DNA from 2 places in the Paraburkholderia sp. 32 genome. Region 2 is predicted to be linked to the other one. Evidence: riboswitches for the same ligand, from Rfam matches in the RefSeq annotation. Region 2 holds a riboswitch; the other holds the start of a gene.

Region 1 (10,848 bases), on a different contig from region 2:
GAAATGCCGATGCAGCCACGTCGCGTAATTGCCGGCGCCGTTCGTGAGGATCGCGTCGTCGGGCAAGTGAGCGCGTAACTGCTGGATCACTTCGCCCATCTGCACGTCGCCGGGAATTGGGCGCGGCTCGCGCCAATCCAGATACGCGCGATGCGCTTCCTCAGCGGCACCCGCCCAGGCGAGCCTGCCGGACGACGGTTTCAGTTCCGCAAGCAATGCCGCAAGCTCAGGCATGCCCGAGACGATCGGCAGATCGGCCGCATATACGCGGCCCAGTTCTTCCGCGCCCTGATGCACGTGCACGAGCGTCTGCTTCGTCTTCGGGATGTCGAGCAGCGTGTAGCCGTTGGTCGTCGCTTCGCCGAGGCGCGGACCGAGCGCGAGCAGCAAGTCCGCGTCGCGAATGCGCTGAGCGAGCGCCGGATTGATGCCGAGACCGACGTCGCCCGCGTAGTTCGGATGCTCGTTGTCGAAGGTGTCCTGGAAGCGGAACGCGAGGCCAATCGGCAACTGCCAGTTTTCGATGAAACGCCGCAGGTCCGCGCATGCGGCCGCTGTCCAGCCGCTGCCGCCGGCGATCACCATCGGCCGTTGCGCGCCTTCGAGCAACTCGCGCAGCTTCGCGATCTGCGCGGCCGATGGCGACGCCGCCACGCGGTGATAAGCGGGTGCGCCAGGTACCGCGTCGCAGGCATCGCTCAGCACGTCTTCGGGCAGCGCCAGCACGACCGGCCCGGGCCTCCCCGAGGTGGCCGTATGAAACGCATGGCTCAGATATTCGGGGATGCGCTTCGGGTCGTCGATCTGCGCGACCCACTTCGCCATCTGACCGAACATGCGCCGGAAGTCGATCTCCTGAAATGCCTCGCGATCGAGATGTTCGCGCGCGCACTGACCGATCAGCAGAATCATCGGCGTGGAGTCCTGAAACGCAGTATGAACGCCGATCGACGCATGCGTCGCGCCCGGCCCGCGCGTGACGAGTGCGACACCCGGGCGGCCGGTCAGCTTGCCGAGCGCTTCGGCCATGTTCGCGGCCGCGGCTTCGTGACGGCAGACGATCGTCTGGATGCGCCCGGTTTCGTCGTGCAGCGAATCGAGCACGGCCAGAAAGCTTTCGCCGGGGACGCAGAACACGCGCTCGACGCCGTGTGTGAGCAACGCATCGACGACGAGGCGCGCGCCGGTCGTGCGTGCGGTATGGGCAGCGATAACGGAATTGGAAGCGGAATGGGAAGCGGGAGCATTCGGCAGCGACATTGCGAAGAAGCCTCCTGGCAGTGCGTGGGTGCGTTGGGATGGAGCCGCATCGGCGGAACGTGCAACAGCGGCCGATGGGCGCTTCGACAGCTTACGCCGAGCATGTGGGCGTTGTCATGGCGCAGCGCAACTGTTCGATCGGCGTGCGCGCAACACGATCGCGCAAATGAAAACGCGAGCCGCAGGGCCCGCGCTTTTCCGATGCGATCGCACGCAATTGAATGCCGCGCTCAGCGACTCAACACTCGACGATATTTACCGCGAGGCCGCCGCGCGACGTTTCCTTGTACTTGGTCTTCATGTCCGCGCCGGTTTCGCGCATCGTCTTGATCACCGAATCGAGCGACACGTAGTGGCTGCCGTCACCGCGCAACGCCATGCGTGCGGCATTGACCGCCTTCACCGATGCCATCGCATTGCGCTCGATGCACGGAATCTGCACCATGCCGCCAACCGGATCGCAGGTGAGCCCGAGGTTGTGCTCCATGCCGATTTCCGCGGCGTTCTCGACCTGCTTCGGCGTGCCGCCCATCACGGCGGCCAGCGCGCCCGCGGCCATCGAGCATGCGACGCCGACTTCACCCTGACAGCCCACCTCCGCACCGGAGATCGACGCATTCAGCTTGTACAGGATGCCGATCGCGGCGGCCGTCATCAGGAAGTCGATCACGCCCTGCTCGTTCGCGCCCGGCATGAAGCGCGTGTAGTAATGCAGCACCGCCGGAATGATGCCGGCCGCGCCATTGGTCGGCGCGGTGACGACGCGCCCGCCGGCCGCGTTCTCTTCGTTGACGGCGATCGCGTACAGGTTGATCCAGTCGACCATGGACAGCGGATCCTGCAACGCGCGCTCAGGGTTGCCCGTCAACGCGCGATACAGCTGCGGCGCGCGCCGCTTCACCTGGAAAGGTCCGGGCAAGTGACCATCGGCATCGGGATTGTTGATGCCGCATCCGCGCGCGACGCATGATTGCATCACGTCCCAGATCTTCAGCAGACCGGCGCGCGTCTCTTCCTCGCTGTGCCAGACGCGCTCGTTTTCCCACATCAGCTGCGCGATGCTCTTGCCGCTCGCCGCACACAGCGCGAGCAATTCGTTGCCGGTACGGAACGAATGCGGAAGCTGATCGACGGCGCTCAATACCTTCGTGTTCGGCGCGCCGGCCGTCACGACGAAGCCGCCGCCGACCGACAGATAGGTCGACTCGCGCAGCGTTGCCCCTTGCGCATCGAAGGCGAACAGCTTCAGGCCGTTCGGATGCTCGGGCAGCGCCTGACGATAAAACGCGATGTGCTCTTTCTGCACGAAGGGCACCTCGTGCGTGCCGAGCAGCGCGAGTTGGCGCGACGTGCGCACTGCTTCGAGCCGTTGCGCGATCGTCTCGGGATCGACGGTGTCGGGCGCGTCGCCCATCAGGCCCAGCATGACGCCGCGATCGGTGCCGTGGCCCTTGCCGGTCGCGCCGAGCGAGCCGTACAGCTCCGCCTTCACCGATGCGGTGGAAGCGAGCAGCCCGTCGCGCTCGAGTCCCTGGACGAACATCAGCGCCGCGCGCATCGGCCCGACCGTGTGCGAGCTCGACGGACCAATGCCGATTTTGAAGAGATCGAAGACGCTGACTGCCATGTCCTGCTCCCTGCCTATAGATAAAGAGTTTAGCGCGCCGGCAGCGGCAAGCACACGGCGAGCCACGCGGGCGGCGTCGGTGCGAGCTGCAGCGCGACTGGCGTAAAGCGTCCATCGAGACGGGCCGCCAGGTGAAACAGTTCCGTCGCGTTCTTCGGATCCCACTGACCCGAATAGCCGGGCAAGCCGGCCTCGCGACGTTTTGCATCGAACGCGACGTTCGAATGCACGAATTCCTCATGCGTCTGACCGCCGGTAGCAAACGGCACGAGCCAATTCAGCGCGGCGAGCAGCGTCGCGCCGTTCGCGCCCTTTTCTTGCAGCCAGTTGCGGTTGTGGCGGCGCGCGGCGAGCGCGGCCGTCACCAGCGGTTGCAGATCGTAGGTCACGTAGTGCAGCGCATCGCGCTCGCCGAAGTCGATCGTCGAGCCGTCCGGGGCGATGTTGTCGCCGATATGCTCGACGAACAGCCGCTGCGCGGCGTTGATCATCTTGCGGTTGTCGAGCGTGAATGCCGCCATCGCGATCAGCTTGATGCGGTGGCTTTGCCAATTGTTGCGGAACGTGCCCGTGAGCGGCCGCGGCTGCGCGTCGATCTGCGCGATGTAGCCGTTCGCGAGCTTCGTCAGAAAGGCCATCGCCGCGTTGCGCGTTTTGACGGGCAACGCGCTCGCGGTCATGTCGTACGCGAGGATCAGACCTTCGAAACGCGTTTCGTCGATCGGATTGAAGCTCGGCTGATAGGTCGTGACCCACGCGTACAGCAGACGGTCGACGAGTTTCAGGAAGCGGTCGTCGCTGGTCGCGCGCCACGCGAGCGCGGCGTCGCGCAGCAGGTCGAGATCCTTCTCCGCTTCGACGCTCTGATCGTAGATGCCCTCGTGCGGCAGCGTGCCCTCGGTGTGCAATTTGGCGAGCGCATGCGGCTGCTCGTTCAGATGTGCCTGCACGTTGGCGACGAGCGCCTTGACGCCGGGGTCGGCATTGGTGCGCTCGCTCGTTTGCAGCGCCGGCGCCGCGCAGAAATTCATCGCGGCCTGCGCCGCGCGCAGCGGCAGCAACGCGGCCGCTGCGGCCAACAGTACCGCGTAAGCGGGCCGCCACGGACGGACGCCTGCCGCCTCGGCCCGGCTTTGCATCAATCGCACCTTTCGCGCCATGCGAAACTCCTCGTTAGGCTGATTCGGTGTGTGATGTTAGCCGGTTGCGGCTTTCAACGACAGGACCGCGGCTGGACCGCTCGCGGATGCCGACGGACCTTCACAGCGCCGCGCATGACGTCTCGCCGACTCGCGCTGCTTACTCGTAATCGGCGATCGGCACGCACGAGCAGAACAGGTTGCGATCGCCGTACACGTTGTCCGCGCGACCGACCGGCGGCCAGTACTTGTTCGCGATCAGCGTCTTCAGCGGGTAGGCGGCGGTCTCGCGCGCATACGCGTGCTTCCAGTCGTCCGAGATCACGACCGCCGCCGTGTGCGGCGCGTGCTTCAGCGGATTGTCCTCGCGCTCCGCGCGGCCTTCCTCGACCGCGCGGATTTCCTCGCGGATCGCGATCATCGCCTCGATGAAGCGGTCGAGCTCTTCCTTCGACTCCGACTCGGTCGGTTCGACCATCAGCGTGCCCGGTACCGGGAAGCTCATCGTCGGCGCGTGGAAGCCATAGTCGGCGAGGCGCTTCGCGACGTCGTCGACGGTGATGCCGCTCGTGTCCTTGATCGGACGCAGATCGAGAATGCACTCGTGTGCGACGAGGCCGCCGGGGCCCGAGTACAACACCGGATAGTGCGGCGCGAGCTTGTTGGCGACGTAGTTCGCGTTGAGGATCGCGGTTTCGGTCGCGGCGCTCAGGTTCTTCGCGCCCATCATCGCGATGTACATCCACGAGATCGGCAGGATCGACGCCGAGCCGTACGGCGCGGCCGACACCGCGCCGATGCCATCCTCCGAGCGCTGGTAGCCCGACGAAGTCTGGTTCGGCAGGAACTGCGCGAGATGCGCGCCGACCGCGACCGGACCGACGCCCGGTCCGCCGCCGCCGTGCGGAATGCAGAAGGTCTTGTGCAGGTTCAGGTGCGAGACGTCGCCGCCGAACTGACCCGGCGCGCACAGGCCGACCATCGCGTTCATGTTCGCGCCGTCCACGTACACCTGGCCGCCGTGCGCATGCACGATCTCGCAGATTTCGCGGACGTTCTGCTCGAACACGCCGTGCGTCGACGGGTACGTGATCATGATCGCCGCGAGCTTATCGGCGTGCTGTGCGGCCTTCTTCTTCAGGTCTTCGATATCGACGTTGCCCTGCGCGTCGCATGCCACGACCACGACCTGCATGCCGGCCATTTGCGCCGACGCCGGGTTCGTGCCGTGCGCCGAAGCGGGAATCAGACAGACATCGCGATGCGCTTCGCCGCGCGACGCGTGATAGGCGTGGATGATCAAAAGACCCGCGTACTCGCCCTGCGAGCCCGCGTTCGGCTGCAGCGACACGGCCGCATAGCCGGTCGCGGCGACCAGCATCTCTTCGAGCTGATCGATCATCTCGCGGTAGCCGACGGTTTGTTCGGTCGGTGCGAACGGATGGATCTGGCCGAACTCGGGCCACGTGACCGGCAGCATTTCCGACGTCGCATTCAGCTTCATCGTGCAGGAGCCGAGCGGGATCATCGAGCGATCGAGCGCGAGGTCCCTGTCCGACAGGCTGCGCAGATAGCGCAGCATTTCCGTTTCCGAATGATGACGGTTGAACACGTGATGCGTCAGGTACGCGCTCGTGCGTTCGAGCGCGGCCGGCACCGACGCAGAGTTCGATGCGTTGAGCGCGGCGTCGAGCGCGTCGACTTGCGGCACGTCGCTCGTGAAGGCCGCTTGAGCGAACACCGCGAGCAGGTCGGCCAGATCGTGGCGCGTGGTGGTTTCGTCGATCGACAGGCCGACTTGCGTCGCGCTCACGTGGCGCAGGTTGATGCGCCTGGCCGTCGCCGCGTCGTGCAGCGCTTGCGTGCGGGCGCCGGTGTCGAACGTGAGCGTGTCGAAGAAAGCTTCGTTGACGAGCTTATAGCCAAGCTGCTTCGCGCCTTCGGCGAGCAGCGTGGCGATGCGATTGACGCGCAGTGCGATCGTCTTCAGGCCACGCGGGCCGTGATAGACCGCGTACATGCTCGCCATGATCGCGAGCAGCGCCTGCGCGGTGCACACGTTCGAGGTCGCCTTCTCGCGGCGGATGTGTTGCTCGCGCGTTTGCAGCGCGAGACGCAGCGCGGGGTTGCCTTGCGCGTCGACGGTTACGCCGACCAGACGTCCCGGCATTTGCCGCTTGAATTCGTCGCGCACCGCGAGGTACGCGGCATGCGGGCCGCCGAAGCCGACCGGCACGCCGAAACGCTGCGTATTGCCGACCGCGACGTCCGCGCCCCATTCGCCCGGCGGCGTAAGCAGCGTCAGCGCGAGCAGGTCGGCGGCGACGACGACATGGCCGCCCGCCGCGTGGATCGCTTCGGTCAGCGCGCGGTAGTCGCGCACGTCGCCGTTCACGCCCGGGTATTGCAGCAGCACGCCGAATGCGTTGGCGTCGGCGGCTTCAGCGGCCGGGCCGACTTTCACTTCGATGCCGACCGGCGTCGCGCGCGTCTTCACGACCTCGATGGTCTGCGGCAGCACGTCGTCGGCAACGAAGAACACGTTCGACTTCGGTTTGCCGACGCGTTGCAGCAGCGTCATCGCTTCGGCGGCGGCGGTCGCTTCGTCGAGCAGCGATGCGTTCGAGATCGCGAGGCCGGTCAGGTCGGTGACCATCTGCTGGAAGTTCAGGAGCGCTTCCAGACGGCCTTGGGAAATTTCAGGCTGGTACGGCGTGTACGCGGTGTACCACGCCGGATTTTCGAGCACGTTGCGCAGGATCACCGTCGGCGTATGGGCGTTGTAATAGCCCTGGCCGATGTAGGAGCGGAACACCTGGTTCTTGTCCGCGAGCTCGCGCAAGGCGGCGAGCGCTTCGGCTTCGCTCTTCGGTTGCGCGAAGGGGCCGAGCGGCAGCGTTTCGGTGCGGCGGATCGTCTTCGGGATGACGGCGTCGATCAATGCCGCGCGCGACGCGAAGCCGAGTGCTTCGAGCATCGCTTGCTGGTCGGCCGTATCCGGGCCGATATGCCGTTCGGCGAAGGCGTCGTGCACTTCGAGCGCGGCGAGCGAGAGAGGAGTGCGGTTCATCAGACGATCCGGGTGTTCGAGCTTCATGGGTGTTCCTGGCGGCGCGGCGCGCCGTTGTGCGAGCGCCGCGCCTGACGGTTAAAACAAAAGGCGACTCAGGCGCCGATCGACTTCGCGTAGGCCTCGGCGTCGAGCAGGCGGTCGAGCGACGCATCGGCGGCCGGCTTGATCTTGAACAGCCAGCTGTCGTACGGCGTGCTGTTGACGGTTTCGGGCGAGTCCGCGACGGTCGTGTTCGCCTCGATGACTTCGCCCGAGACCGGCGCGTAGATATCGGAGGCGGCCTTCACCGATTCGATCACGGCGACGGTGTCGCCCGCGGTCACGGACTTGCCGAGTTCCTGGACTTCGAAGAAGACGATGTCGCCGAGCGCTTCCTGCGCGTGGTCGGTGATGCCGACCGTCAGCGTGCCGTCCGCTTCGGTGCGGACCCATTCGTGCGATTCGGTGTATTTCAGTTCGGCCGGGATGCTCATTGGATGCTCCTGAACGGTATGTTCGGTAGTGTTTGAATGTGGGGGCGCGCGCCGGCCGCTCAGACCGCCAGCACCTTGCCGTTGCGCACGAACGGCAGTTTTACCACGCTTGCGGGACAGGCTTTGTCGCGAATCTGGACGTGCACGGTGTCGCCCGGCTGCACGCCCTTCGGCACGCGCGCAAAGGCGATCGATTCCTGCATGGTCGGCGAGAACGTGCCGCTGGTGATTTCGCCGTCGCCGTGCGGCGTGACGACTTTCTGATGCGCGCGCAGCACGCCCGCGGCCTTGCCGTTTTCCTTCAGCAGGATCAGGCCGACGAACGCGGCGCGCGAGCCGTCGGCTTCGAGGCTGCTCTTGCCGACGAACTCGCGCGGCGAGGCCAGGTCGACGGTCCATGCGAGGCCGGCGTCGAGCGGCGAGACATTGTCGTCCATGTCCTGGCCGTACAGGTTCATGCCGGCTTCGAGGCGCAGCGTATCGCGCGCGCCGAGACCGGCCGGGCGCACGCCGTGGGCCGCGAGCGCCTTCCACAGCGCTTCGACGTGGGTAGCCGGCACGATGATCTCGAAGCCGTCTTCACCGGTATAGCCGGTGCGCGCGACGGTCAGCTCGCCGAACGGCGTGCCGTCGACGCGCGCGGCGTTGAACGGTTTCAGCGTTTCAGTCGCGGCGCGCGCGGCCGGCACGGTTTGCCAGGCCTTTTCGCGTGCGTTCGGGCCTTGCACGGCGACGATCGCCAGATCGCGGCGCGGCGTGATGGTGAGACCGAAGCCGCCCGCGTTGAGCTGGCCGAACCAGGCGATGTCTTTGTCGGCGGTGCCGGCGTTGACGACCACGCGGAAGTGGTCTTCGGCGAAGTAATAGACGATCAGATCGTCGATCACGCCGCCGTTCGGATTCAGCATGCAGGAGTAGAGCGCGCGGCCCGGTGTTTGCAGCTTCGCGACGTTGTTCGCGAGCGCGTATTCGAAGAACGCGCGGACGCGCTCGCCGGTGAAGTCGACCACGCACATGTGGGACACGTCGAACATGCCGGCGTCGGTGCGCACCGCGCGATGTTCCTCGATCTGCGAGCCGTAGTTGACGGGCATGTCCCAGCCGCCGAAGTCGACCATGCGAGCATTGAGCGCGCGGTGAGCGGCGTGGAGCGGGGTGTGTTTGAGTTCGGTCATGGGGCCTCGGGCATCTCGCGAAACAAAAAAGGCCATGCGGCGCACTGCCTCGCGGCCGTGTGCCTGCGAGCGTGGTTCTGCATGACCCCTCTGTCCTCGATACCTGAGAGATTGCGCCGCCGCGACTGGCTCAATGAGCTCGATCCGTCACGGGTGAAACGCGCGCCCCTTCGGTGGGCAGCCTGCCTGCGGTGCACGAGGTGCGACGCGGATGGCTACTGCCGCTCTCCAGAGTGCGAAAAAGCCGCCGGAAGACGGGTTTTTCGACGCGGTCGGTCCTTTTGCCTGAGAGTTTGCGGGTGTGCCCCTTCGGCGGCGCGGCCTGCGATTTTTCGCCTGCCAGCACGCTCTCCCGACGCGTGCGGCGAATTTACGCGACGGGCCGGGGCTTGTCAAATAAAGGCCCGGGAGCGGTGTGGGGCCGGCTGTGGCTGTTCGGGGGCGTCAAAAAGAAAAGCGCGGACCGTGGTGCCCGCGCTTTTCAGTTGCTTCTCCCGGTGCCATCCGTGACCGCACGATGAGCGGTAGTGGGGGCTCACCTGGTGGCTCGTTTGCCGATTCGGTTTGACCACTTGCTCGCTGGCTCACTCGCCGATCGCATGAGCCGCATTGTCCAGTTCCTGATTCAGCACGCGCTGTTCTTCCGCGGACAAACCGCCGCCATGCTGGGCGGCCATGTCATGCGCTTCCTGGCGGATCGTCTCGAGACGGTGATGCAGCGCGGCGCCTTGCGGCGGCGGGTAATAGCCCTGATTCACGCGGTTATCGATACGGTGCGCGAGATTGTCGATGCGGCCCTCGACCTGATGCAGACGCTGGTCCGCGATCTGCTGCGGAGTCGGGCCCGGATGCGGCGCGGGCGGGGGCGTTACCACGCAGGCGGCGACGGAGCCGAGCAGCGCGCATGCAACAAGGGCACGGATGATTCGAGACATGGATTCTCCCGGAGTCGTTGTCGTGTTGGGTTGCTACCTCACTAGCAACGGCTGACGAAGAACGCCCGCTGACTCTGCAGCGGGCGAATTTGTAACGTTATGTTCCTTTCCGGAACGTCAGGAAAGCCCGCGCCGACAGCCTTCGCGGCGCTAAAGGCGGTCCCGTTTTTGGTACACAGCTCGTGGTGTCGCGGTGTCGACGCGCAGCGCGGCGGGGCTCAGCGAATCCGCTCGAACGGCAGTCGCACGCCCTGCTCGGAACTGCGCGCGGCCAGGTCGATGATCGTCATCACGTCGACCGCGTCGCGCGTGCTGATCGGAAATGCGACGCGGTTCTGGATCGCGTCGGCCAACGCAATATAGAAGCCTGCGTACTCGCCGTTGCGGGTCGGCAATTCGCACTCGACTTCCTCGTCGCCTTCGAGCACGCGCAGCATGCCGGGGCTGTTGCCGGCGCCGAAGCCTGCGTCGCCGGGGCGCAGGCCCGCTTTCAGCTGATCTTCCTGGGTGTCGAGGCCGTACTTCACGTAGCTGCCGCGCGTGCCGTGGATAGCAAAGCGCCGTCCCGGCAACGCGGTCAACGCGCTTGCGTGCAGCACGACCTCGAACTCGTCGTAGCCGAGCTGGATGTGCACGTAGTCGGGTGCACTTGCGTCGTCGCGATGGGTGCGCACCGTCGCCGATACGGTCTTCGGCGCGCCGAAGAGGGCGAGCGCCTGGTCGATCAGATGCGGACCGAGATCGAACAGCAGACCGCCGCCGCGCGTCACGTCTTCGCGCCAGCGCTGACGCACGCCCGGCCGGAAGCGGTCGAAATGCGATTCGTACTGCGTGAGGCGACCCAGTTCCACGCGCGCGAGCAGATCGCGCACGGTCAGAAAATCGCCGTCCCAGCGGCGGTTGTGAAAGGGCGCGAACAGCTTGCCGCGCGCGAGCGCGATATTGGCAAGCGTGTGGGCGTCGGCGGCGCTCAGCGTGACAGGCTTGTCGACGACCACGTGCTTGCCGGCTTCGAGGGTGCGGCGCGCGAGGTCGAAGTGGGTGTCGTTGGGCGTCGCGATCACGACGCAGTCGATGTCGTCGAGCGCGAGCAGCGCGTCGAGATCGGCGACGATTTTCGCGTGCGGATAGTCGGCGTGCGCGCGCTCGGATTGCCCGGTCGCAAT
Region 2 (10,848 bases):
TTGAGCGCTGGCGCAGTGATGCTCTGTCCATGCCCGCTCGCGAGCGGACATGGACAGCGGCCGCCCGCTTCGAGGCGGTGTTGAACACGGCAGCGATGGACGAGACGGCACGCAATGCGTGGTGTCGCGGGCATGGCGTATATCCGCAGGAGCTGGCGCAGTGGCGGCAAGCGGCCACGCAGGCATTGGCCGAGCCCGAAGAGGTGCGTGCGAGTCCACAGCAGACGAAGCAGGACCAGCGACGCATAAAGGAACTGGAACGCGAACTGCGGCGCAAGGAAAAGGCACTGGCCGAGGCGGCCGCATTGCTGGTTCTTTCAAAAAAACTCGGGGCGATCTTCAACACGGACAAGGGCGAGGACGAATGATCGGCCTCGAAGATCGCCAGCTCCTGGCCCGGGAAATTGATTCGGCAAGACTGGCTGGCGCACGGTTGCGCCTGGCCTGCGAGGTGGCTGGAATCGACGTGCGTACCCTGCAGCGCTGGAAGGCCCATCAGGGGCTCGTCAGGGGCGATGCGAGGCCAGGCGCGACGCGACCGCTGCCCGCGCACACCCTGAGCCCGGAGGAACGGGCAAACGTGCTGCGCGTAGCCAATGAGCCGCGCTTTGCCGACATGCCGCCCGCGCGTATCGTGCCGATGCTGGCCGACGAAGGCGTATACATCGCCAGCGAATCGACCTTCGCCCGCGTGCTGCGAGAGCATGGGCAGATGACGCGCCGTGGCCGCGCCAGAACGCCTTCGAGCGCCCGGCCGCCAACCACACACGTCGCGACCGCACCGCGCCAGGTCTGGTGCTGGGACATGACCTATTTGCCGGCAACGGTAACAGGTCGATGGTTCCACCTGTACCTGATCCTGGACCTGTACAGCCGCAAGATTGTCGGCTGGGAGGTGCACGACAGCGACGCTGCCGAACATGCAGCGCATCTGGTGCGGCGCACGGCACTCGCTGAAGGCATTGCCGCCCTTGAGACCCGACCGGTGCTGCACGGTGACAACGGCGCAACGCTCAAGGCAACTACCGTGCTGGCGATGCTCCACTGGCTGGGTGTCAAGCCGTCGTACTCACGCCCCCGTGTCAGCGACGACAACGCCTACGCCGAGGCGCTCTTCCGAACCGCGAAGTATCGGCCGGAGTTTCCGGCCACAGGCTTCGAGGACCTGAACGCTGCTCGCATTTGGGCTGCCGGTTTCGTGCAGTGGTACAACTTCGAGCATCGTCATAGCGGCATCCGCTACGTGACGCCTGCGCAGCGCCATGCCGGCGACGATCGCGCGCTTCTCGCGGCACGTCATGCACTGTACGCGAAGGCGCGTGCATGCAATCCGACCCGCTGGTCGCGTCACACGCGTAACTGGACACCGGTGGGTGCCGTGACGCTCAATCCCGAACGTGACTCAGTCGTTGAGATGGCGTCGATCGGCGCGAATAAACAGCCTCTGGCTGCATGAGTGAGGCGTGCGAGGCTATCGTGACGACTGACTCGCGCTCCGGATTGAGGGTGACGGCGCCGATTGGTGTCCAGTCTCGCGTGCAGCGTGACCAGCGGGCCGGGTTGCGTTCCCGCGCCTGCACATACACCTCGTGACGCGCCGCGAGGATCACGTGGTCGTCGCCGTCATGGCGCTGCGCCGGGCTCACGTAGCGGATGCTGCTGTGGCGATGGCCGCGCTGTTCCAGACTTCCGCATTGCTGACGGACAGTTGCCCGCCATTGGCGAACGAGGTTTCCATCGCCGCGTAACGATGGCGCTCGAACACGGTGACGTGGTGGCCGCGCTGAGCGAAGGCGTGAGCAGTCGTGACGCCGGTAATGCCGGCGCCAATGATGGCGATTCGTGACATGACATGGTCCAGAGTAAATTGAGCATCACCGGTGTCGATTTCATTTCGAAACCGGCGTCGATGTCCCATCTGTCCATGTACCTGAGAGTTTCTTCTCCAGCGGCGCGGGCTCGTGCGGCCGTGCGCGGAAAATCCCCTTCGGTGGGCGTGCGTGACGCCGCTCGCCAGATGTCCCTGCTACGCGGTCCTTTTGCCTGAGAGTTTCCGGGGCGGTTGCTCCGTCGGCGTCGTCACACCTTCTGACGATCTCTCCGGCGCTGCATTGCAGAACGATTCGACGTTACCTGTCCAAATTGCTGGCTGCAAGTACTAGTTGAAAGTGTTTTTCGAAAGCCTTTGCGATTTGAAGAGGCGCTTCGATCTGGCAACAGGGATGTCGATCATTACCATGCGTGTCTACGACGGTGCGACCGCACTCCGACAGCATAATGTGACCTGGGACCAGGCGCTGCGCCGGCGTGGATCTCACCGGGCAGTGGCCCCACCGTCCACCGGCAACGCGACGCCAACCACGAAGGAAGCCGCGTCTGAGCACAACCAGACGACGGCTTCGGCAATCTCCTCAGGTTGAGCCATTCGTCCCAGCGGATTCGCAAGCCGTGAACGCGGGACGAGGTCATCGCCGAATCGCGCCTGCGTCAAAGCGGTTTCAACAAGACCCGGACACACCGCGTTCACTCTGATCTGTTTAGACGCAAACTCGACCGCCGCGGCCTTCGTCAACCCTATGACCCCGTGCTTGGCCGCGCCGTAGATTCCGTCACTCGGTACACCGACCAGACCTGAGCGCGAGGCATTGTTGACGATCGCACCTTTGCCGGCGGCCAACATGTGGTCGAGCTCTGCCCGCATACAGTGCCAAACGCCTTCCAGATTGACGGACATCACACGGTCCCAGTTGTCCTGAGTCGACACCCGCAAGCTGCTCGATTTGTCGGAAACACCGGCGTTGTTGAATGCACAATCCAACGCGCCATAGTGGCTCACGGTCGTCCGGACCATACGCTCCACGGAATCTGGATCTGTCACATCCACGGCGACGAAAAGCGATTGCTCGCCAAGGCTTTCGGTAATGTAATGAACAACCTCGGCGCCGCGTTGCGCATCGGCGTCCGCGACAACCACCGCGGCGCCTACTCTGGCGAACGCAATGGCCGTCGCGCGCCCAATGCCGGATGCCGCACCGGTCACGAGGGCTACCTTCCTGTCGAATAACCTGCTCATTTACCATTTCCTTCATGGGTTGAGATCACGCTGCAATGTAGAGCGGCCTTTCTCTCCGGTCGCGGGACCGGCCGACCTGTCCAGAACGTCAGGCCACCATCACCAGATCCGCGAGCAAGGCTACGAAGATACCCACGCCCTCGCGCAAATGAGTCACGGCAACAAACTTCCAGTTCATAACGACCGACTCCATCTGTCGAAGGTGGATGAGTGATCGGCGCTACACGTTTGCAGCACCGGCCACGAAGGGGGCGAAAACAGGTTCTCCGCTCGGGTTCGAGACCGGCCGGTCGTTCGAACCGGAACGCTCACCAACTCACCGGTAGTTCCCTAAGGCCGTAAACAAAAGATTGGCTCTTGAATGGCAAGGCATCGAATTCAACCGCCAATTGCAGATTGGGAAACCGTTTGAACAATGTCTCGAACACCACCTGGAGTTCAAGTCGAGCCAACGGCTGGCCCAGGCACTGGTGAATTCCAAATGAGAACGCCACATGAGACTGTCCGCCGGTCTCACGATGGATATCGAAACTCTCGGGACTCGGAAACGCAACCGGATCGTGATTCGCTGCATGCAGCAGTGCGAGAACACCCTCTCCCTTACGAATCAGTTGCCCGCCAATCGTGACGTCCTCGGTCGCAACACGGTTGGAATTCATATGCGTGATGGAATGGAACCGGAGCATTTCTTCGACTGCTCCGCGCACCAGAGAAGGATTCGCGATCAGGTCCGCCTTCTGCCGCGGATGTTGAAACAGACTGAGCAGCCCGAGTCCGATCTGGTTGGCCGTCGTCTCGTGTCCGGCCAAATACAGCAACGTCGCCATCTGAACCGCTTCTGAATGCGGCAGCTTTCCCGGGATGACCCATTCCACCGCCAATCTGCTCAGCAGATCGCTTCCATCGCCCGGGTCTTGTTCTTTCTGGCGCAACAGTTGATCGATATAGGCCGTCATCTCCTGCGCCGATCGCGTCAAAGCTTCCGGAGCAATGGAGAGATTCATCCGATCCGCGCTCCACTTCTGCAGTTTCGCGTGATCTTCATACGGCACTCCCAGCATGATCGAGATCACCAGCGACGGCAGCGGCAATGCGAGGTCCGCGATGAAATCGGCTGGCGCGCCTTTCTTCTCCATAGCATCGAGAAGCGTGTCGAGTGAACGCTGAACCAACGGCCGCAAATCCTGCATACGCTTTGCCATGAATTCCTTGGTGAGCATGCGGCGATAATGGCCATGCTCAGGCGGGTCCATGGTAATGAATGTCTGATACGACTTCGACTGAGCAGCGCGCGCCGGCGCCACGAACGGAAAACCCGCGACAAGTGGCGATGCGCTGAAATGGGGATTTGTCAGCACCTCGCGGAAATGTTCCATGTCGGTCACGATCCATGCGGCACTGCCGTCCCAAAGCTGGACTTTCGCCATCGGCCCTTTTTCCCGCAAAGCGGCGTATTGCGGCGGAGGGTTCAACGGTGCTTCCGTATCGCGCGGCCAGGGGAATGTCTGCCGGGCAAATGGGCACGTGATTTCAGCATCTTGAGTCGACATGTTTCGGCACTCTCTCTTTAAGTTGAGCAATTGGCAAAACCCGGTCTTGCTTGAGATTGGAAGCAGGCAATTTCCGCGACGCGTGCTGCCGGTCAGCAGATCCGGCGTGACGCGCTAGAAGAGATGTCTCATACCAACACGCAGAACAACCTGGCGGGAGTTGCTGGAAGGCGTGATCGTCAGATAGGACGCCACCGCGGATTGACCGGTCGAATCGGTTCCGGACGCGATCTGATAGTTCGCCATGAAGTACACGTCGGTGCGCTTCGACAGGAAGTAGTCGACGGTGGCGTTGATCAGATGGTATTTCGCGCCCTCCTTGCCATCGATGGCACCGCCGGTCAGGTAGTCGTAAGAGCCGTTGAGCCACAGGAATGGCGTAAGGCTATAGCGCACAAAGGCAGAATAGCTGTTGAACGTAGCGTTGCCGGTATAGCCACGGGGGTTCATAACCGCAAGGTTCCCCGATGCCGGGTCGTTCAGCCCGCGAAAGCTGATATTGGAATAGTTCGCTCCAACGATAACGCGGGAAAACGCGTATTGCAGAGCCGCTCCCGCAACCTGATACGCGGATGCGGAGGCGAAGCCGCCGTAGACAGGATTGACCTGCACTCCCGATATCGAACCCAGATTACTGGCAGTCGCCGAACTATTCGCATTGTTGCCCCAAAACGACCGGTTCGGATCACGCGCCCGGAGATACGCCGCGGCGACCGTGAGCCCGTTGAATCGATAAGAACCGCCCAGAGAAAAGACGCTGTTGGTTCCAAACGATCCCGCCACTCCGCCGAAACTGTAGAGTCCGCCAAACTTGAAACCGCCGTACGTGTCCGACGTAAATTTGATCGAGTTATTGACGCGATAGGTATTCCCGAAATTGTTGACGTCATTGCCATGTAACGAATACGTTCCGTTCCCTACGGCACCGGTTAGCGGTCCGATAAAGTCCACGACTGAATCGTACTGACGCCCAAGCGTAACCGTTCCGTATGGAGTAGCAATGCCGACATAAGCCTGCCGGCCGAACAGGTCACCGCCCTGCTGGAAATTCCCGGTCCCGATATCGAAACCGCTTTCCAGGACGAAGATGGCCTTATAGCCACCGCCGAGATCCTCCACGCCTCGCAGACCCCACCGGTTACCCTGCATGATGCTGCTGCTCATCGTATATTGTTGGCGGCCCGTTCTATGGCCATTCTCGATGGTCTGCGCATTGTTGACGAAGTTCAGACCAAAGTCGATCACGCCGTAAAGCGTGACGCTGCTTTGCGCGGAGGCCGCCTGGGTAAAAAGTAAAGCAGTCGACATCAGCATCAATTTCGGGCATTTCATTTCTGTCTCCAAATATAATTTAATAGATTTGTAAAGCTCTCGGATTGCGCAAGATTTTTAATTTTTATCGTCAACCCGAGGCTTTCGGACGTCTCTCGTCAATCGCTGCCATGCGTGCATGAAAGGACTCCGATAGCGTTCCCGCTTTTAACTGCACCTGCAATCTGTCAGGAATTTCGTTTTACAAAACTCAAGATTCTGAATTGGTGTAGCAGCGCGCGTAGATAAACCGCGCCGCGAGCTCGCTCCTGGTTGTGTATCAGGAGTGCTCGCGAGACCTGATGATGTGCAAAAGATAAGGCGTGTCGAAAAGAAGGGACAATACTAAAAAACGATGGATCGAGCAGATCCACCAATAGCTCGTTCAGGACACCTTCCGGCCCTCTCGGCGGAACGATGCCGGAGAACATCCGACGATCCGGCTGAACGCCGTGCTAAACGCGCTGTCGGACAGATAACCGATCGAAAGACCGATATCGTTGACGGAGCGATTGCTGTTCAGCAACGCATCCTTGGCAAGCGCAATGCGCCAATTGGAAAGATAGGTAGCGGGGGCCTGGCCCACGCATTCGGAGAAGCGGCGTGCAAACACCGCGCGTGACATGCCGACCTGCTTCGCAAGGATGTCCACCGTCCAGTGGTTCGCAACGTCGGCATGCATTTTTTGCAGCGACATGGCGATCTGCGGGTCGGCCATACCGCTTAGCCACCCGGTTCGTTGTCCTTCTATTTGCAACATCGGACGACGCAACACCTCCACCAGCATGATTTCCACCAGCCGGCCCATGACCAGTTCACGACCCGCCAACTGACAAAGCGACTCCTCGCCGATCAATTCGACGATACGGCTCAGACGTCCGGCTTCTTCATCCGAGGATCGGACGTAAAGAAGATCCGGCAGCAAACTCGCAAGGAGCGCAGTGTGCTCAGGTTCGACCTGGAAATAGCCGCCCACGAGTCTGACTTCATCGCCACCCTTGCCGTCGTTCCATCGGGCATAGTCCGTTTGCCCGGCGTCGGCGGCGAGCGCAGTCACGGCTGGGATAACATCCAATCCGCTGCCGAGGCTATAGCGAGATGACGCGTTCAACATCACGTAGTCACCTTGCTTCATTAGCAATGGAGGGCCATTGGGCGGGACAAAGCAGCAGTGTCCCGTCACGACGAGGCAGAAGACCGGCTCGTCTCGCCGAGGAACGCTCATTCCCCAACGTCCGTGCTCTTCGAGCGTGCGCCATAACACCGATTGAGGGCGCATCAGTCTGACGATATCGGTCAGCAGGTCCACTTAGGACAACCCATTAATAATTGCTGATTTTTCATTATGATCGTCTGTTAGCGCCCTACCAGCGCCCACGTGAAGCCGGCCGCGTCAGTACATCATGACCGCGCGACTTGCATTGCCACACGCACTGACATCTCGATCGACATACTGACGGCGTCCGCGAACCGCTGCAACGCATCGACTGATCCACACACGATCTGATACTCCTCGCGCCCTATCCGCCCATCGAGAACCACCTGCAAACCCGATGCTCGCGCCAATTCGATCACGTCCATGACGCTTCCTCCAATCAACTGACATACTGTTGTATGGCCATTGCGGGACGCTCGACGTGAGGTGGAAATACGCACCACGAACCGTCGCCATGCCGGAAAAAGAACACCGACAATACGTCCGATGAACGCCTGACCTCGAGGCGAACACAGCGCGTGGAGCGCATCCGTCCGGTTTTCACCCGAACGACCCGAGCCGGTGACGCCGCGGTTGGTTGAAGCCACTTCTCAACCAGCCAACGCAATGATGTGCTGCCGCTGTCCATGCAAAAACTCCGCACTGCTCGATTGCCGCGATCAGGACCTAGACTCGCGAACGAAAAGCAGATATTTAGTCCGTTGACCAAATACTAGTGGTCACCAGACCTATTATCAAGAAAGATAAAGCTGGCGTTTACCCTGTATTCACGCGAATTTCTCGTACCTTTTCGTTGGAGCACCGGCCGTGTGTTATACACTTGACCAATACCCTGACTGAACGGCTGCGGCCGCCCTGTTCGATAGCAGCGTGCAACGCACAGCCGCTCGCAGCCAGCCGGATTCCATCCCTCGAGTGTCAAAGATGAAAGACCTCTCTCTCAGCTCGGCGGAACTTGGCGGACACGATCCGCGCTCACCTGCGCGGCAGCGCGGCAATCGGTCGACACGTATCCCTGAAATTCTCGAGGCTGCGATTCGCGTGTTTGCGTCCGAGGGAAACGTGGGGTTCACCCAGCGACGCGTGGCAGCCGAAGCGCAGATTCGCCTCGGTACTCTCCAGCACTACTTCGGGAGCCGGGACGCGTTGCTGCTCGCCACCATAGAAGAAGTGGCCCGACGCTATCTGGAGCAATACCGTTCGCTCTCCAGCGATCCGGCACTATCGCCCGAAGCGCGCCTCGACGCCGTGCTGGACGACGTATTCGACGCATTGGCCGAAGCCAACAATGTCGTCAGCCCGTTTGCATTCGAATGCTGGTGTCTCGCGGAGCATCAACCCGCTGTGCGTGAATTGATGGTCAAGGTAAGCAAGGAGTTTCAGGCCTTGTTCAGCGGACTGGTCGCGCAGATCAATAAGGTCTTGCCTGCCGACGAATGCCGTCTGCGGGGCGCCTTGCTCTATTCGCACTGGCAAGGCTTGATCGTCTTTTTGCGGCGCTCCGGTCCCGGCGGCGTCGACGATGCGGCATTCCGAACGGCAACCAAAGTCGTATGGAAAGCAATGAGCGTCGCTCCGCAATAAGCTCCCTCCTGCCAGACCTCGCAGTTCCTTCGATACGTTTATTCGATCATTTGAACATTTAAAGCTATTGGCGCGCCTCGAAAAAAAGTGGTCAACTTCGGCTAGATCCCAGGTTGAAAACGGAGTAATAGAGATGAGGCTGAAGGCATGAAAGTTCTGGTCGCTATCAAGCGGGTGGTCGACTATAACGTCAAGGTTCGCGTCAAGGCGGACAAGAGCGGCGTAGACCTCGCGAACGTCAAGATGTCGATGAACCCCTTCTGCGAGATCGCGGTAGAAGAGGCCGTACGACTCAAGGAAAAAGGAATCGCCACCGAAGTTGTCGTGGTCTGCGTGGGCCCGAGCGAAGCGCAGGAGCAATTACGCACGGCACTCGCACTTGGCGCCGATCGCGCCATTCTGATTGAAAGCGATGAGGCGCTGGGTTCACTTGCGGTCGCGAAGCTTCTCAAGGCCCTGGTCGACAAGGAACAGCCACGCATCACACTGCTTGGAAAGCAGGCTATCGACAGCGACAACAACCAGACCGGCCAGATGCTGGCCGCACTCACCGGCTACGCGCAGGGCACGTTCGCATCGCAAGTCGAGATTGTGGGCGAAAAGATCCAGGTCACTCGTGAGATCGACGGCGGACTGCAGACGGTTGCGCTCAATCTCCCGGCCATCGTCACCGCCGATCTGCGGCTGAATGAACCTCGCTACACGACCTTACCCAGCATCATGAAGGCTAAAAAGAAGCCACTCGACGTGCGCAGCGCAAGCTCGCTTGGCGTATCCACCGCGTCGAGCGTGAAGACGCTCAAAGTGGAAGCACCGGCCGTGCGCAGCGCTGGCGTCACAGTCGCCTCCGTCACCGCGCTGGTCGAAAAGCTCAAACACGAAGCGAGGGTGATCTGATGGCCATTCTCGTGATTGCCGAACACAACCACGGCATTCTGGCCACCGCCACCCTGAGCGCAGTTTCCGCCGCGCAAAGGATCGGCGGCGATATCGCGATGCTGGTGGCGGGTCGGAACGTCGCAGCGCTTGCGCAGACCGCGGCGAAAATCGAAGGCGTATCCAAAATACTAGCCGCCGATGAGGACGCCTACGCGCATCAATTGCCGGAGAACATCGCGCCTTTGATTGCGGGAATCGCATCCGCGTACACCCATGTGCTCGCGGCCGCCACAACGCATGGCAAGAACGTCTTGCCACGCGTTGCAGCGTTGCTCGATACCGATCAGATCTCCGAGATCATCGAGGTGATCAGTGCGGACACGTTCAGGCGTCCCATCTACGCCGGCAATGCGATCGCGACGGTTCAGTCCTCTGCCGCAATCAAACTGATTACCGTTCGCGGCACGGCTTTCGACGCATCGGACACCACCCAGGAACCTGCCCCTGTCGAGCAACTTTCGGGTCCGGGAGACTCGGGCCTGTCGGCCCTGGTCGACGAACAACTGGCTGCCAGCGATCGTCCTGATCTGACCGCCGCGAAGATCGTCGTGTCCGGCGGTCGCGGTATGCAAAGTGGCGAGAACTTCGGTTTGCTCTACCCGCTCGCGGACACACTAGGCGCGGCGGTCGGTGCATCGCGAGCGGCGGTCGACGCGGGCTTCGCACCCAACGATATGCAAGTCGGCCAAACCGGAAAGATCGTCGCACCGCAGCTTTATATTGCCGTCGGCATTTCAGGGGCCATTCAGCATCTGGCGGGCATGAAAGACTCCCGGATCATTGTTGCAATCAATAAAGACGCGGACGCCCCGATCTTTCAGGTGGCGGACTATGGTCTTGTTGCAGACCTCTTTGAGGTCCTGCCCGAACTGAACAGCGCCATCCAGACGAAAAACCGTTGTTCCAGCACACAACTACCTGATACAGCAAGGAGCGAGACATGACGAGCCTCACCCAGGGACTTGCCGACTTCGTGGTAAAGACGCGTTTTGACGATCTGCCACAGCCCGTCGTCGCCGAGAGCAAGCGCCTTCTTCTCGACACGTTGGGCTGTGCGCTCGGAGCGATTGGCACCGGTAGCGGACGGATCGCTCTCGAATATGTCGATACTCTCGGGGGCAATCAGGATGCAACCGTACTCGGCAGAACACAGCGCAGTTCGGTCACCGCCGCCG

What was found. A riboswitch is a leader RNA that binds a small molecule or an ion and turns the genes downstream of it on or off. The one in region 2 is predicted to bind glycine.
Region 1: another riboswitch for glycine. It lies ahead of gcvT (glycine cleavage system aminomethyltransferase GcvT); the one in region 2 lies ahead of OKW26_RS18460 (FAD-dependent oxidoreductase).

The regions. Positions count from the first base shown of each region.
Region 1 covers NZ_JBNDKD010000003.1:2,313,688-2,324,535, reverse strand. Annotated here, with positions in the region: gene OKW26_RS33600 (thiamine pyrophosphate-binding protein) at 1-1,260, opposite strand, end outside; gene OKW26_RS33595 (L-serine ammonia-lyase) at 1,499-2,887, opposite strand; gene OKW26_RS33590 (alginate lyase family protein) at 2,917-4,047, opposite strand; gene gcvP (aminomethyl-transferring glycine dehydrogenase) at 4,187-7,123, opposite strand; gene gcvH (glycine cleavage system protein GcvH) at 7,192-7,572, opposite strand; gene gcvT (glycine cleavage system aminomethyltransferase GcvT) at 7,632-8,747, opposite strand; glycine riboswitch at 8,828-8,989, opposite strand; glycine riboswitch at 9,011-9,112, opposite strand; gene OKW26_RS33570 (hypothetical protein) at 9,332-9,682, opposite strand; gene OKW26_RS33565 (oxidoreductase) at 9,901-10,848, opposite strand, start outside.
Region 2 covers NZ_JBNDKD010000002.1:670,583-681,430, forward strand. Annotated here, with positions in the region: one part of gene OKW26_RS18450 (IS3 family transposase) at 1-327, shown strand, start outside; one part of gene OKW26_RS18450 (IS3 family transposase) at 327-1,456, shown strand; partial or broken gene OKW26_RS18455 (hypothetical protein) at 1,386-1,670, opposite strand; partial or broken gene OKW26_RS18460 (FAD-dependent oxidoreductase) at 1,676-1,918, opposite strand; glycine riboswitch at 1,916-2,020, opposite strand; glycine riboswitch at 2,022-2,114, opposite strand; gene OKW26_RS18465 (glucose 1-dehydrogenase) at 2,315-3,073, opposite strand; gene OKW26_RS18470 (cytochrome P450) at 3,382-4,623, opposite strand; gene OKW26_RS18475 (porin) at 4,738-5,955, opposite strand; gene OKW26_RS18480 (AraC family transcriptional regulator) at 6,320-7,243, opposite strand; gene OKW26_RS18485 (hypothetical protein) at 7,336-7,515, opposite strand; gene OKW26_RS18490 (TetR/AcrR family transcriptional regulator) at 8,021-8,734, shown strand; gene OKW26_RS18495 (electron transfer flavoprotein subunit beta/FixA family protein) at 8,882-9,631, shown strand; gene OKW26_RS18500 (electron transfer flavoprotein subunit alpha/FixB family protein) at 9,631-10,617, shown strand; gene OKW26_RS18505 (MmgE/PrpD family protein) at 10,614-10,848, shown strand, end outside.